DNA from 2 places in the Alicyclobacillus tolerans genome. Region 1 is predicted to be linked to the other one. Evidence: a T-box and tRNA genes for the amino acid it is inferred to sense, from the RefSeq annotation. Region 1 holds a T-box; the other holds one or more tRNA genes.
The links. A T-box is a leader RNA that pairs with one kind of tRNA and senses whether it is charged. The one in region 1 lies ahead of ACOJUR_RS10550 (valine--tRNA ligase), so its partner is inferred to be a tRNA-Val.

Region 1 (8,162 bases):
ACTCGGCAGGGCGCGCTTGCCGCGAACTTCTGCATATGCGGGTCTTCCGCCGAAGTAACCAGTAAACCATTTGACTGGATTTGCGACACAAACTGTTGATACGCATTCAAGAGATTTGAAAAATCCCCGCCATAGTGTTCCAGATGATCTGGCTCTACGTTAGTAACGACTGCAATATGGGGATGGTAATGAAGAAAAGAGCCATCACTTTCATCAGCCTCTGCTACCACATAGTTTCCACAGCCAGCACGTGCGTTTTCTCCCAGGTTGCTTACAACCCCACCAATGACAAATGTAGGTTCACACTCGCACCGTTCCATCATATAAGCAATCATAGAGGAAGTTGTTGTTTTCCCATGTGCTCCAGTGACTGCGATCCCCATCCGGTCTTCCATCAGCCGCGCGAGCATTTCCGACCGATGCAAGACCGGAATATCCCGCCTTTTGGCTTCCATTAGTTCCACATTATCTGGTGCAATCATGGTATTGTAAACTACGACGTCTGCACCCGCCACCTGCTCTGCACGATGGCCATAAAAAACTGTGGCTCCCCGCTCCTCTAAGCGTACAGCCAATTCCTGTCTGGAAACATCTGAACCGGACACTTCAAATCCCATATCCATTAATACTCGCGCAATCGCACTCATTCCATAGCCGCCAATGCCCACAAAATGCACGTGCTTGAACGATTTCACGCGCATCACCATCCCATCTGCAGAAATTGCCCAACACTATCCAGTTAGTTAAAAATAGCATGCCTCGCTTCATGAACCGTATACAAGGAGCCGCAAACCAACGCGAACTCGCCTAGGTTGACAGCTCGCTGCATCGCTGCAGGAATTGATATAGCTACTTCGACAGATTTCGACGGATACCTTTCACGAATCTTATCAGCTAGATGTTCTTTTGCAAAAGCTCGGCTGGTTTGCGGTGCAGTCACTATCACGTTTGCAGCATCCGGCACCAAAATATCAATCATTCGATCAATTTCTTTATCCGAAAGAATTCCTAAGACCAATGTCCATTCAACATTCTCTCTACCACACCTCGCTAACCAAGCAAGCATGGTTTTCAAGCTGGCCGCTGCTCCTTCTGGATTATGTGCTCCATCTAAAATAAAAGTTCGATTCTGCCATTGGAGCACCTCAAAGCGCATTGGCCACGAGACACGGCTCATAGCTTCACGCAGTGCATGCGCATCAGGCAGCAACCCGATGGACTCCAGCATAGCCAGCGCTACTGCTGCATTTTCAACTTGATGGGCGCCGTGTAACGGCAAAAAAATGCCCCCTATATCGCAATGCAATCCCCTGTAAAATAGCCGCTGTCCCAGCAGTTCCATCTTTTCCAATATGGCAGCCACATCACGTCCTACACGAATTAATGGGGCTGTTTGTTGCTGCGCAATCGCTTCTATCACACGGTACGCAACATCCTGCGCAGCGGTGACTATCGGGACGTTCGATTTTATAATGCCAGCTTTATCATAGGCAATATGCCGCAGAGTGGGACCCAGTATTTCCACATGATCCATGCCTACATTTGTTATACAGGTAACCAGCGGTTTCACTACATTTGTGGAGTCATAACGTCCACCGAGACCTGTTTCCCATACGACATGTGAAACTTGCTGCTCTGCAAAATAAAGTAAAGCCATGCCCGTCAGAACCTCAAACTCTGTTAACGGATCGTCCCCATCTACCCGTTCACAAGCCGTGCGGACACGCTGAGCCAATCGAAAAAAATTCTTTTCGTCTACAGGCTGCTTTTGTAGCGTAAACCTTCCCCGATAACCATCAAAAGAAGGCGAAGTAAATGTACCAACAAGATGGGTAGGATTGGCCATGAGCAACGAAGTCAGCATTGCTGCAACTGAACCTTTTCCGTTTGTTCCAGCGATATGCAAAAACTGCAGTCCTTGCTCAGGATGATGCAATTCTTCTAGCAGTTTTTGCATTCGCTCCAAACCAGGCCGAACGCCAAAGCGTTGCCTGCCTTTAAGCCACGCTTCTATACTTTCTTCTGCCAAGAATCGTTCTCCTTTCTACTGCTCCATTGCAGCCACTGCACGCAATCGCTCTTCCACTGCTGACAATCGAGCCTCATAATCCTCTCTTTTGATTTTCTCAGCTTCTACAACTTCTTGAGGTGCACGAGCAAGAAAATTAGGATTGCTAAATTTTTTGTCGATCCGCTCTATTTCCTGTTGCCAACGACGCTTCTCTTGTTCAAGTCGATTTTTTTCCGCCGCCAAATCAATCAATCCAGCCAGAGGAATAAATATTTCTGCACCCGATACTGCCAGTGCAATAGCCTGCGAAGGCGGCTCTATATCCATTTTGTTTTCTAATTGTGACGCATGACAAAGCTTTTGGATATAGTATTGGCCCTGCTGAAAGCGTTCCATTGCTTCAACCGAAAGCGGCCGGATAAGAAGGGAAATCTCCCTGCTCGGCGGAATATTGCGTTCACTGCGAATATTTCGCACGCTGCGAATCGCTTCTTGAATGGAACCCATCAATGTATCGCAAGTATCATCGATCCACGCCTGCTGTATTTGCGGCCAATCGGACGCAACAAGCAACTGACCGTTTCTTTGTGGCAAGTAAGACCAAATTTCCTCTGTAATAAATGGAATAAAAGGATGAAGCATTTGTAACAGTTGTTGCAGGACTTCGTACAGAACTGTCTGTACTCGTTCCTTATCGACAATGGCCTCTCCATAAAGCGAGATTTTAGCCATTTCTATATACCAATCACAAAAATCATCCCAAGCAAAATCGTAGAGTACTCGTGCTGCTTCGCCAAACTCAAACTCTTCCAGTAATCTCTGAGCACTTTTATTCGCTTTGGCCAGACGATGCAATATCCATCGATCGGCAATATCCAGTTTATCCCATTCAATGGTTCTTGCTTGAAAACTATCGGATAAATTCATGCGCACGAATCTAGCAGCATTCCATAACTTATTCATAAAATTGCGGCTGCCTTCAATTTTCTCCATACTAAAACGCTGATCGTTGCCCGGTGACGTGCCAGTAGCTAGACAAAAGCGCAACGTATCTGCTCCATACTGCTCTATAATTTCTATCGGATCGACACCATTGCCAAGACTTTTCGACATCTTTCGACCTTCAGAGTCGCGAATCAGACCGTGAAGAACAACGGTTTGAAACGGCATCTGGCCGGTGAATTCTAATCCCATAAATACCATCCGTGCTACCCAGAAAAAGATAATGTCATAGGCGGTCACCAAAACACTAGTCGGATAATATTTCTGATAATCCGGCGTATCTGTATCTGGCCAGCCTAAAGTAGAAAAAGGCCAGAGTGCTGAAGAAAACCACGTATCCAATACATCTTCATCCTGATGGATATGGGTACTCTTGCAATGCCCGCAACATGTAGCATCTTCCAGTTGAACTGTCGTACCGCCACAGTCGTCACAATACCAAGCAGGAATTCTATGCCCCCACCAAAGCTGCCGGGAGATACACCAATCTTTAACATTTTCCAACCAATGCACAAAAACTTTTTCAAATCGAGCCGGGACAAATTGTAATTCTCCACGATGGACAAACTGCAACGCTGGATCGGCTAAGTTTTGCATACGCACAAACCACTGCAAAGAAAGAAGCGGATCGACCACTGTAGAACAACGACTGCAGTGACCCACAGCATGCACAATATCAGTCACGTGAAGCAGATAGCCCTGCTTGCGCAGTACATCCACAACATCTTGGCGTGCTTCTAATGCATTACGTCCAGCAAACTCCAAAGCCAGTTCATTCAATTTTCCATCCGATCCGATACATTGCAACTGGGGCAATTGATGACGGAGTCCCACTTCAAAATCGTTTGGATCATGCGCTGGTGTAATTTTCACACAGCCTGTACCATACTCTCGATCGACAATCGGATCGGCTAAAATAGGAATCTCACGACCACTTAAAGGCAGAATAACCGTTTTGCCAATCAAGGAACTATACCGTTCATCATTTGGATGGACAGCAACAGCTACATCCGCAAAAAATGTTTCAGGACGTGTTGTAGCAATCACCACTTCACCTGAACCGTCTTTCAAGGGGTAGCGGATATGATAAAGTTTTCCCGGTAATTCAATATGCTCTACTTCAATGTCAGAAAGTGCTGTGCCGCATCTGGAGCACCAGTTGATGATGCGGTTACCGCGGTATATTAAACCTTTCTGATAAAGTTCCACAAAAACGGTGCGCACCGCTTGAGACAGACCTTCATCCATCGTGAAGCGTTCTCGACTCCAGTCTACCGAATCCCCAAGACGGCGAATTTGTTCAGTAATGGCCGATCCGTACTTGTCTTTCCATTCCCAAACTTTTTCTACAAACGCCGTTCTGCCAATATCGTGACGAGACTGCCCATTCTCTTGCATCAACATTTTTTCCACACGTGTCTGCGTAGCAATGCCCGCATGGTCAGTTCCAGGCAACCAAAGCACATCTTTACCTCGCATACGATGATAGCGAGCCAGAATATCTTGCAATGTATGGTTCCAGGCATGACCTAGATGGAGCACTCCTGTGACATTGGGAGGTGGAATCACCATGGAAAACGCAGGATGAGGTGAGCTACTATCCGCTTGGAAAGTTCCTGACTTTTCCCACTCAGCGTAAATTTCACGCTCCACTTCCTGTGGTTGAAAATGCTTGTTCATTTCTTGTGAGAACTTTTCTGTGGATGATGAATTTTGCATAAGAAACCCTCCGTTCATGTTATAGAATGACTCATTTCTTTCGTCGCTGCTCTGGACACAAAAAAGCCTTTCGTCCTTCAGGACGAAAGGCTTCTTCCGCGTTACCACCTGAATTTCCCAAGAAAGAAAAACGCAATCTTAGGACACTCGACATTGATAACGGGTATGACCCGGCTATAGCAGCTCAGAGACGACGTTCAAAACGGCTACCGAAGAACCTTCCAGCTAATGGTTCTCTCTCTGAACGGTTACACGTTTTTACTCCTTCTCATCAACGCTTTTTATCCGAAATTGAATTTGGTTGCTCTATCATACGAGAACAAACAAGACTTTGTCAAACCTTCATGACATCTTTTTGTATGACTTTACTTTTTGCGCCGTCCAGGATGGCGGCGTTTCTTAATTCGATGAACACGGACGGGTGCTACAGTTGTCTGAGCGCTTGATGATTTTTCTGCCCGGCGTTTCTCTAACTCTGCTTTTTTTCTGTCGCTCCATATGGAAACGCGTAAATAGAGATAACTGAGTGCCAAGGCGACGACGAAAATCAGCAAATTTTGCCCTAAAGTATACCATATACCACCTTTTTCCGTAATTTCCAGACCAATTGTAAACTGCAAAATCAATCCAAGCAGAAACGTAGTTGTGACACCCGCAAACGTATTGGCCAATCGACGTTCTGTCAAACGCGGAATAATGAGCCACATCATGAGAATCATGGCAAACTCTGAACTAAACATGAGCGGATAATGAACTGTATAATAAGCGACTGCCTGTAAAACAGCAAACGACACAGATAAGATGGCAAGATATCGAATATGGAAGCCTCTCCAAGTGCCTCCATCCATCCACGAATTCGCCATTACCCCATCTCTCCTCTCAATCCTGTCGCCCATTCTAGCAAAGCTCAGAAAGGCAAGTCTAGCGAATATTGTTCTACATGTCCAATTTTATGCGAAAAAAAGGGGTACATGCTCACCTATTTGCATATATATCATACGCAAAGTATATATTCGACGAGCTAAGACGAGCTATCCAGATAAGATTTCGCCAGGAGGTGGTTGGCATGGGTCTGTTTATCATGCTGGCACGTTTTGTCAAATTAATGTTGGCAGCAGCCATCATGCTACTTTTCTTTCGCGCTTTAATTTGGCCCAATACACTGGACCTTTTGATTCTTATGCTTCTCTTTATTGTCTTTGCAGTTACTTTTATTGGGGCACCATAGCCAGGTTGAATAGATATTTAACTTTGTTGGCAAAAAAACATCAGGCATAGGAGAAATCACTATGCTGATGTTCGCTATCGAAGTTATTCTTTTCAGAGCATCATTCTTAAAAATTTTGCACGTTTGCCAAACGTATCGGGGTGTCCGGTATAAGAAGGGTTTGACCCACCCAAATATCTTCTGTTTCCAAACGATTGACACGAATCATTTCACTTTTCAAGACGCCAACGCGATCGGCCACCATTTGCAGCGTCTCGCCTTCCTCGACTACAACATAGCGTAAGGTATAAAACCTTTCGGGAGCATTGAAATCGACAAACGACCAAAGACTTTTATTATCCATAGAACGTTCAAAAGACTTCTCCGGTTCCTGAAAAGCTCCATTGGCAGGGGAAGGCTCAACTACCGGCTCCGTGCGAGTCTGTTGGATACGCCCTGCATCTTTACTGAAGGCAAGATTGGCGTGAAAACCAGAATCAGAAAAGGCTCGCGAAGCAGAGAAGGAAACAGCATCTTTTTCCTCGAATTGAGCTTCTTGTTTTTCACTCAACTGATTCTCAAACGAATACTCGGCCAGCGGCTTTTGTTCTTCCGTATCACTCACCACAAAACGGTCAAGCGCTTCTAACTCTGCGGCAGCACCAAGAACCGTAGAATCAGCAGAGCTGTTTATATCACTTGGTGTTTGATTTTCCTTATTGCCCCTGCTTTCTTTGGACTCATTGACATCTTCTTGTATTTGCAAGCCATGCCCTGCACGCGCTTCACTCAATTGCTCCGTCTCAAGGGTGACTCTATTCAACCGTTCAGCACTGTCCCCCGCTTCCTCAGGATCCTCCATACCGCGTACAGGAAATGGTGTGTCCTGACCCTGGTCCTGCGCGTTGAAGGATTGCTCCGCGAATGTGTCAGATTCAACATTGCTTACTGTGTCTGACATCAAACTCTCGGACTCAGAGGCTTCCGTTTCTCCCCGAAACTCTCCAACCCATGCATTCGTCTCTTTCATACCTTGACTTGACAGTTCGTTTACATGTGTCGATTGAGGCCGATCCGGCAAAGATACCCATAAATCGCCAATCTCTTGTGCACCACATTGGAAATGATATCCACCTTTATCCACAAGACCGGCAATTTGTAAATTCCCTTGTACACGAAGCCAAGAATCTCCCGATACATCTAATTTCCAACCAGCAAGTCTGCTTTTTACATTCAGAACACCATTCGGTTGAGCATGGACTGGAACTTTTAAAATAAAGGGCAAACGATGATGGACATGAATGACCGGATCGTCATCCATGACAATTTGAGTGTTCTTTCCCTCTGATGACTTGCCCTTTTCTTGGGACGCCAAGTACCCCGCAAAAACGATAGCGCCTTCGAGCACATAAGTATCTTCAACGCGATCGAAAGAAATAACTTCCGTTGCGACAGTAGCGTCCTCCACTCTGTCTCCTTCGCGAACACTATCCATAAACACTTCTTGGTCTATGGCTACGGAAATCATGGGTGTTTGCTGATTCTGCATCGCCTAATACCCCTCCTTAAACAGCAGGTCTCTCCCTGCATGTTTATGAAGTGGGATATGCTTTTATGTCCTTACAGCAGCGTTCACACACATGGATAAGCGAAGGACGTTCTGCAGTTAAAACGAACGAATTGCGCTGTCAACAGCCTCGCAAGTTCTTGATAGTTCTTCTTGACCGTGAACTGCGGAAAGAAAACAAGACTCCAGTTGTGACGGTGGTAAAAGTACACCTCGTTTGAGTAATGCATGGAAAAATTGTGCAAACATTTTTTTGTCGGACTGAGCTGCAGACTGATAGTCTACCACTGCTCCTTCATTGAAAAACAATCCAAACATTCCTCCAATGGCGTGGCCGTATGCAGGAATGCCTTTGGCTTGACAAGCCTGTAAAAAAACTGAAACGATTTGCTGCCCGTATTGTTCCATCTTGCTATACAAACCATTGGGCGCTTCTTCCTCAATCATGGTAAGTGCCGCAATGCCTGCAGCCATCGCAAGAGGATTACCAGATAAAGTACCCGCCTGATAAACAGGGCCATTGGGCGCTACCCATTCCATGATATCCCGTCTACCACCATAGGCGCCTACCGGAAGACCGCCACCAATTACTTTCCCCAGTGTTACCAAATCTGGACGGATACCAAACCGTTCTTGGCCGCCTCCAGCAGCTACGC
Region 2 (8,162 bases), 430 kb from region 1:
GAATTGACCAATTTTCGAGATACTTTGTGCGCGTAGTCTCTACGTTGATTTGCGATATACTCATGCAATCTCGCCAGTTCTCTGATGGCTTTGCGGCGACGAGCAGACCCCTTATTCTTGCGTGATACGACTCGTTGCTTCCTGTGCAATTTCCGTTCGGATTCCCGCAGAAATTTCGGGTGTTCGTAAAATTTCCCATCGGACGTAATGGCAAGATGCTTCACACCAAAATCGATCCCAACTGTTTCTTTGGACTCAGGCAAGGTATTGGGTTCCACTTCACACGACGAAAGAAGGCTTGAAAGGCTTTGTCAAGCCGTTTTACCACGTCCTGTAATACCTGCGAGTGAACCTGCTTCAATGCTGGAATGTACTTTTTGCGCTCATTCAGCGTATTTGCCTGATCATAGTAATTTAGCGTGGTCTTGTCTGTTTCATAGGCGAACCGCCGTTCGTCAAGCAGGCGATTGTAGAGGAGGCGACAGCGTTCTAAGGTCAACTGAATTTTCTCTTCTTGCTCCTTCGCGGGGTAAAGTCTGTACTTGTATGCTTTTCGCATGATCGACCTCACCTCGATTTCTGCTCTTCGATATACTTCTTGATCACGTCCAGTTGAACAGTGCCCACCGTAGCGACAAAGTAGGCATTCGTCCATAGGGAAGGCAGTCGACTTTTTAGTGATTTGAATTCATCACGAAGAACTTTGGAAGTGTATCCCTTGAGTTGTTTTACGACTTTGTGAATGCCATATTGCGGATCACACTTAATGAGAAGATGAACATGATCAGGCATGATTTCCATTTCAATGATTTCCGCCGAAATGTCGGTTGCCTTTTCCAAAAGCAACGCCTTTAACCTTGCGTCAATGGGTTCAACAAGCACTTTACGGCGATATTTTGGACAAAAGACAACATGGTATTTGCAGTCGAACGTGACATTTTGGTTTGAATCTACATCTCGACTCATGACGAATCACCACAAATAGTATAGCACAAAACATTAGATACAACAGCGCTATCTATTGTTTAAAAAAGATTCGCCTCACGGCGAGCGCCTTATATCCCCATAGCTAAAGCAAGCGGTTTTACGGCCCATTTGATAAGAGAATAGCCTTTTTGTTCAATAGGGGCCCTAAGATGGAAAAGCTGATTCTTCGGTAATTGTGTTCTGTCAATGACCGATGTCGCCGTATAATGTGACAAAGACCGCCTTTCCTGTGTTCACAGGAGGCGGTCTTTGCTGTGCGCTTTATTGCTTTAACTCTTTCAATGGTGCGGCTGACAGGAATCGAACCTGTGACCCCCACCGTGTCAAGGTGGTGCTCTCCCTCTGAGCTACAGCCGCATGCTTTGAGTCAACGGGAACTACTATAACGCAAAACACGCTCCTATGTCAACTCATAAAGAAAATGGATGACTTTTTGTCATCTTCTATTAGCAAAATAAAAACCGACGAACAAATGCTCGCCGGCCACAGTCCGAAAAAGGAATTAAAATTTCACAACGTTTGCTGCTTGAGGACCTTTGGGGCCTTCAACGATTTCAAAGGAAACATGCTGACCCTCTTCCAAGCTCTTAAAACCGTTGCCTTGGATGGCGCTGTAATGAACGAATACGTCATTGCCACCTTCCACTGCAATAAAACCATAACCTTTTTCAGCATTGAACCACTTTACGGTACCTTCGTGCATGAAAAAAACCTCCTAGAGCACTAAAACGTGCACATTCATAAGACCAGCAAACACCGCAAAGGAGTATCCTGAGACTTACACAAGCAGCAACGAATAATTTCGCTGTGGCCTTGATGTAAAAAAACCGATTTCCGGGACAACGGACACCCAGAATCGGCTATCGGTCGTACGGGAACTCTAAAGGATTGTTTGCATAGTTCATTATCATCATAACTCATTTTCTCTAAAAGTAAACCCCATATGCATAAATTTTTCGAGAAATAGCACAAACCAATGGAGCCGACCAAAGCCGGCTCCATGCGAAAAGATGGGAGATGGAATCTATTCTTTAGGATCGTTTTCTATTGGACGCGCCAATCCATCTGAAGCCGCTTGTGGAGGATACTCCGCTTCATTGATTGCAACCGAACCAAACTGATTCTGTTCCGAATGAGTTGCGTCAGTCTGTGTAGTAACTTCATTCGCAGATATAGATTGGATTGCACTCTTTGCACTCGATTGGATATTGGCACCCTGGTACTGGTGAGCCAGCAGCAAAGACAAAATGCTAAACAATGCGGCAAAACCATTGGCAATTTGGTTCACTTCAGTCGATGTGATGATATGGATACCAAAAGCGTCAAGAATCAACTTTAGGCCAGCCAATATACCTACAACCAATGTATACAAACGACGTGATTTCAAAATAGATACAAGTTTTGAACTTCCACTCACGTCAAAAACCTCCTTGACATTTCATCTATTGGGGAAATCCCGTTAGACATACTATGTCGAAAGAGGTTTTCTGTGAGGGACAAAATCCACTTCTGAAAATCATAAAACAAAAATACTCAATGGTGCCGAAGGCGGGACTCGAACCCGCACGCCCTTACGGACAAGCGATTTTAAGTCGCTAGCGTCTGCCATTCCGCCACTCCGGCAAGCAACCATAACGATAACATGGATGGACAAAAAAAGTCAACCAAAAACGAGAAAAACGATAATATTTTCTGAACATCACTACTTAACCCACATTTTATTCCTGAAAAATCCGATTAAAAATAGCCTACTACCTGATGCATATTCTCCTCACAGAACAGTCGCATCAGGTAGTAAGAACTAACAGTAACCAGATATCATCCCATTTTTATGAATTCGAAACGCAGCTTAATGCGCAGTTGTAACGAGGGTTGCAGAGTCTTGCTGAGACTTGGCCAAGGGTTTACCTAACGGTAGTACCGTTCGACCGGCAGTTGCATTAATAACAGTAGCAAAAGATGTATAAAGAGCAAGAATGCCACAAAGCAATCCAACATATCCACCCGCTGTTGAAGACATGAGATGGAATCCATTCAGCGCCAGTAAAAAGAAGGCAATCCATAGACAAAGAAACACAAAGAACAAAGCCCGGCTAAGATAGAAAGTCCCAAACCATAGGAAGAGTGTCAAGATGCCAAAAAAGAGCAGGTAAACACCCAAGCCTGCTGTTGTCCCAGATTTAACAATAAAGTAAAAAGAAATCCAGAAAGCACCATATGAAGAGAAGGCAGTAGCACCAAACGTGTTGCCTTTACGAAATTCCCACATTCCTGCCAATAATTGAGCACCACCACCATAAGCAAGCGCCAATCCAAGAACGACTCCAATTGCACTTGAACTAACAATGCCCGCATTAATTAAAGAAAGAATGCAAGTTGTAATTCCGAACCCGGCAAGACCAAGCGGCCCTGGATCAGCAATTTTAATCTGTTCTGACATGTTTCATCCGCCTCTCTTTTTCTAGAAATCCCCCATTGGAAACAGACGACTACCGAGATCAACAGGAAAACCGCTCTAGAGAAACCGCAGCGCCAAGTCATCCCCCCTTTCTGTAAAGAAGAAACGTTCAGACAAATCCTGATAAAATTTAGTCTGACTCTTTATATCGAGATTTCAATTCATCAACCACAGACGGATCGGCCAATGTTGTCGTGTCACCCAAGACTCGACCCTCTGCAATATCCCTTAACAATCGGCGCATAATTTTAGCACTGCGCGTTTTAGGAAGTTCTGCTGTGAAAATAATTTCTTCCGGTCTGGCCATAGCGCCAATTTTCTCAACCACGTGCTGTTTCAACTCAGCCACCAAGTCTTCGCTTGATTCCACTCCCTCACGCAATGTTACGAAAGCAGTGATAGCCTGCCCCTTGATTTCATGCGATCGACCAATCACAGCCGCTTCTGCTACAGAAGGATGGGAAACCATTGCGCTTTCTACCTCTGCTGTACCAATGCGATGACCGGATACATTGATGACATCGTCAATCCTGCCTAAAATCCATATATAACCATCTTTATCTTTGTGCGCTCCATCTCCTGGTAAATAAACACCCTCAAACTTACCGAAATACGTGTTTCGGAATCGCTCATCATCACCCCAAACTGTCCTTAACATGGATGGCCACGGTTTGCGGATAACCAAATAACCGCCATTTCCTGGTTCCACCGGTTGCCCTTCTTCATCTACCACATCGGCAAAAATACCTGGTAACGGTTTGGTGGCCGAACCCGGTTTTGTCGCAACCAAACCTGGTAAAGGAGCAATCATGGCACATCCGGTCTCCGTTTGCCACCAAGTATCCACAATTGGACATCGACCTTGACCAATATGCTCGTGGTACCACATCCAAGCTTCAGGATTGATGGGTTCACCAACGGAGCCAAGCAAACGCAAACTGGAAAGATCGTGTTGCTTGACGTATTCCGGACCCCATTTCATAAACATGCGAATCGAGGTGGGGGCAGTATAAAGAATCGTAGCTCCGTATTTTTCACAAATATCCCAAAAGCGATCTCTTCCTGGATAATCTGGAGAACCTTCATACATCACCACAGTGGCCCCGGCAGACAGTGGCCCATAAACAATATAAGTGTGGCCTGTAACCCAACCGATGTCTGCCGTACAGAAAAACACGTCGTCATCTTTCAAATCAAATACACTGCGCAAAGAGGTATTCGCACCAACCAAGTAACCGCCAGTGGTATGAACAATCCCTTTCGGTTTTCCAGTTGTTCCAGAAGTATAAAGCAGGTAGAGAATATCCTCAGCATCCATCGGTTCAGCAGCTAACGGTTCACGAGAAACTTTAGCAGCCAACTCTGCCCAATAAATATCACGATTCTCTTTCATTTCAATGCCAGCGTCTTTACCAAAACGCTCAACAACTAACACTTTTTCAATCGGCGTATCCACAACAGCTTCATCCGCATTTGCTTTGAGAGGAATCGGTTTACCGCGGCGATATCCTGCATCAGCTGTAATGAGTACCTTTGAATCCGCATCCAGAATGCGTTCTCGAAGCGCCTTAGCTGAAAATCCGCCAAATACGACAGAATGGACAGCGCCGATTTTAGCGCATGCTAACAGTGATATAGGAAGCTCTGGTATCATCGGCAAATAAATAGTGACGCGATCGCCCTTTTTCACACCAAGAGATTGCAACATCCGCGCAGCCACATCTACTTCCTTCTGCAACATTCCATAAGTTATTGCGCGGCTGTCTCCAGGTTCACCTTCCCAAAAGATGGCTACTTTATTTTTCTTTCCTTTCCTTACATGCCTGTCAACACAGTTGTATGCTGCATTTAACTTACCGTTTACAAACCATTTGGCATGCGGAGGATCCCATTCGCAAACGCTTTCATAAGGTTCAAACCAATCTAAATAAGTTGCCTGTTCAGCCCAGTATTCTTCCGGGTTTTCACTGGCTCGATCATAGATGGATGGATCAGAAAAATTGGCCTGTTGACGAAATGACTGGGATGGTTCAAACAATCTTTGTTCCTGTAAAAGTGTATCGAGATGATTAGACATAACAGGGCTCCTTTCTCCACTCTTTTTTCGGCCAGTGAGAATAGCCGAATCACTAAAAGGAAGTATCTAACTTACTTCTTACTCCTATATCTATCATATATATGCGTAAACGTCTATCAAAATAATATGACGATTGAGTTAATTCCCGCCTGCTATTTCTCTAATCCATCATCTATAAGTAGGATGAAATGAAAATATCCTCGGGCTTTAAAGCACCGAGGATAAAATGAGAAAAATTTTTTACCAACCCCATCCCCAGGGACCAGAAGCTGCTGCAAGTCCCGCCAAGGCTCCAAACCCAAAAAACATGGCAGGAAAGAAAATTTCCTCTAACTGCATATCTTGCGGTTCATGAAGTGCATTCTGGCCCTGCAACTCATTGGACTGAGCGGAAGCAAGCCGTCCACCGGGGCGATGGGGCAAAAGATAGATGCCTTTCGTGGTGACAGAGTGCAATACTCCATGATAAACCGTTCCATTCAAGTGATGCACATACACCGATTGGCCACGCAGGCGAATGGCGTGATGATACAACGGATGCATTGATTTAACCTCCCCTAAGCACATATTGGGACTACAATGTAGACTATGTGCTCAGGAGAGAAGCGGAAGGGGCAGATGCGGATTGGACAATTTACACAGAAGCTGATTTTTCTCAGTCAAGGCTATGGAGAGCCTGGGACAAAAGAGGTGAAGGTTCGCGTTCTGAATACAATACAGCGAGTCGATGCAATGCTCTCGTACTGGCCACATAGAGAAGTTTAGCATACGATTCATTGCCTGGATAAAAGTGTTGACTCACATCAGTCAAAAGAACAGCATCAAATTCCAAGCCCTTTGCAAGATAGGCCGGCATAACCGACAGTCCTCCGCTAAATTCCCGCTGATCCCATGTAACCTGAGTGGCCTTGTATCCAGTCGACTGCAACAAATCTGCATAGTGTTGAGCCAGTTCTTCATTAGGACAAAGCACAGCAATGGAGTGCATTCTCCCTTCACTTTGCCAACTATCTATGCACTTTAGCAACTCTTTTTGCTGAGCTGTTTGATCAGTGTAATGCAACAAATTCACAGCCTCTCCTGATCGATATACGGGGACAGGAAGCGGCAAATGTGGATAGGCAGCAATTGCAGATTTAGCAAACTCGACAATTTCTTGTGTCGATCGATAACTGACTTGTAATTGGAAATTTTGAACACTCTCTTCAGAAAACAAGCCAGACAGTTCTTCCCAATTTTGAACCCCGCTATAGGAATAAATACTTTGAGCGAGATCGCCCAAAATGGTAAACGAATCTGTTTGGCAATAAAAACGCAGGATTGCTAATTGTACAGGTGAAAAATCCTGAGCTTCATCAATGACCACATGCTGTAATTTTGCATCCGGTTGAACACCATAGAGCACAAGGCGCAGATAGAGTAAACTGGCTAAGTCTTCCGGCCAAATATAAATGCGCTCACCGCGTTTTCGTTTTACCTGCGACAGAGACTGCTGCCAAGCCTCTGGCATCAGATTTTGATACATTGTCCACTCGTCCAACGCAGGCCATAATTTCAAGTAACTCTGGTACGCTGTGTTTGCTGCCTTTTTCAATTTTTTCTGCCGATCTTCTGCTTGAACTCGTTTATACTCCATATCCATCCAACGTTTGACACGCGCCTGTACACGCATCACTCGAACGGCTAACGCATAGTGTCGGTAATCCTCTGTAAACCATTTGCGGATCCAATGAGCCTCAAGCTGTACTCCAGGCCAAGGTGTAAAAGTGACGTCAGGGACAGACATTTGTTCTGCTTCAGAGACAGCTTGTTGCAAGCGTTTCAGCCAGGCCAACCGTCCTTTGGCGTAAATGGTGGCGAACTCGCGACTTGCACTATCCATCCCTGTTTCAAACCATCTTTGAACACGCTGACCCTCAGGTATCAATTTAAATCGATAATCCAATTCACGTAAAGCGAATTCACTGAAAGTTGTTTGCAAAACACCACCTACACCAAGCTCCGGCAAAACTTCTGAAATATATTCCATAAACATTGGATGAGGTGCAAAAATGGCCATTTTTTCTGCCTTCAACTGCTCACTATGCTGATAGAGCAAGTACGCCAGACGGTGCAAGGCGACTGTGGTTTTGCCCGATCCGGCTACACCTTGAATAAAGATGGCGCGATTTTTCTCAGCGCGAATAATGGTGTCCTGTTCTGCCTGAATCGTGGCGACAATGTCTCGCAAACGATTATCTTTTCCTTCTTGTAAACGGTAGAGTAAAAACTCATCTGTTACTTGTCCATTTTGTTCTCCACGAACAAACGAATCCACTACTCTTTCCAATTGACCGCGACGAATGGCAAGATTCCGTTTTCTCCAAACTGTTCCACTGATTTCACCATCAGGAGCTTGATAGGTGGCTCTGTCTTGCCCAGCATGAGCATAAAAAATACTGGCGGCTGGAGCACGCCAATCCAGGACTCTTATCGTTCCGTCTGTATCATCCTGGAGACCACGCTTGCCGATATACCATATTTCCGGCTCGACTTGACCATCGGTTTGAAAATCCAACCTACCGAAGTAAGGTTCCTGAGTGCTTCTGCGCAATGCATCGATTCTCTCATCACGCAAACGATCAACCGCCTGCGCAGCGA

Region 2: it has a tRNA-Val gene. The T-box ahead of ACOJUR_RS10550 (valine--tRNA ligase) is inferred to sense a tRNA for this amino acid. The anticodon was not compared.

Annotation. Positions count from the first base shown of each region.
Region 1 is NZ_JBMGNK010000002.1:2,087,889-2,096,050, forward strand. Features, by position in the region: gene murC (UDP-N-acetylmuramate--L-alanine ligase) at 1-695, opposite strand, end outside; gene ACOJUR_RS10545 (bifunctional folylpolyglutamate synthase/dihydrofolate synthase) at 740-2,029, opposite strand; gene ACOJUR_RS10550 (valine--tRNA ligase) at 2,045-4,732, opposite strand; T-box leader at 4,808-5,016, opposite strand; gene ACOJUR_RS10555 (hypothetical protein) at 5,098-5,595, opposite strand; gene ACOJUR_RS10560 (hypothetical protein) at 5,799-5,960, shown strand; gene ACOJUR_RS10565 (LysM peptidoglycan-binding domain-containing protein) at 6,067-7,488, opposite strand; gene hemL (glutamate-1-semialdehyde 2,1-aminomutase) at 7,606-8,162, opposite strand, start outside.
Region 2 is NZ_JBMGNK010000002.1:2,516,806-2,524,967, forward strand. Features, by position in the region: gene ACOJUR_RS12885 (RNA-guided endonuclease InsQ/TnpB family protein) at 1-263, opposite strand, end outside; gene ACOJUR_RS12890 (helix-turn-helix domain-containing protein) at 221-559, opposite strand; gene tnpA (IS200/IS605 family transposase) at 568-966, opposite strand; tRNA gene ACOJUR_RS12900 (tRNA-Val) at 1,270-1,344, opposite strand; gene ACOJUR_RS12905 (cold-shock protein) at 1,490-1,690, opposite strand; gene ACOJUR_RS12910 (hypothetical protein) at 2,012-2,404, opposite strand; tRNA gene ACOJUR_RS12915 (tRNA-Leu) at 2,525-2,610, opposite strand; gene ACOJUR_RS12920 (acetate uptake transporter) at 2,837-3,427, opposite strand; gene acs (acetate--CoA ligase) at 3,576-5,522, opposite strand; gene ACOJUR_RS12930 (hypothetical protein) at 5,763-6,065, opposite strand; gene ACOJUR_RS12935 (HelD family protein) at 6,178-8,162, opposite strand, start outside.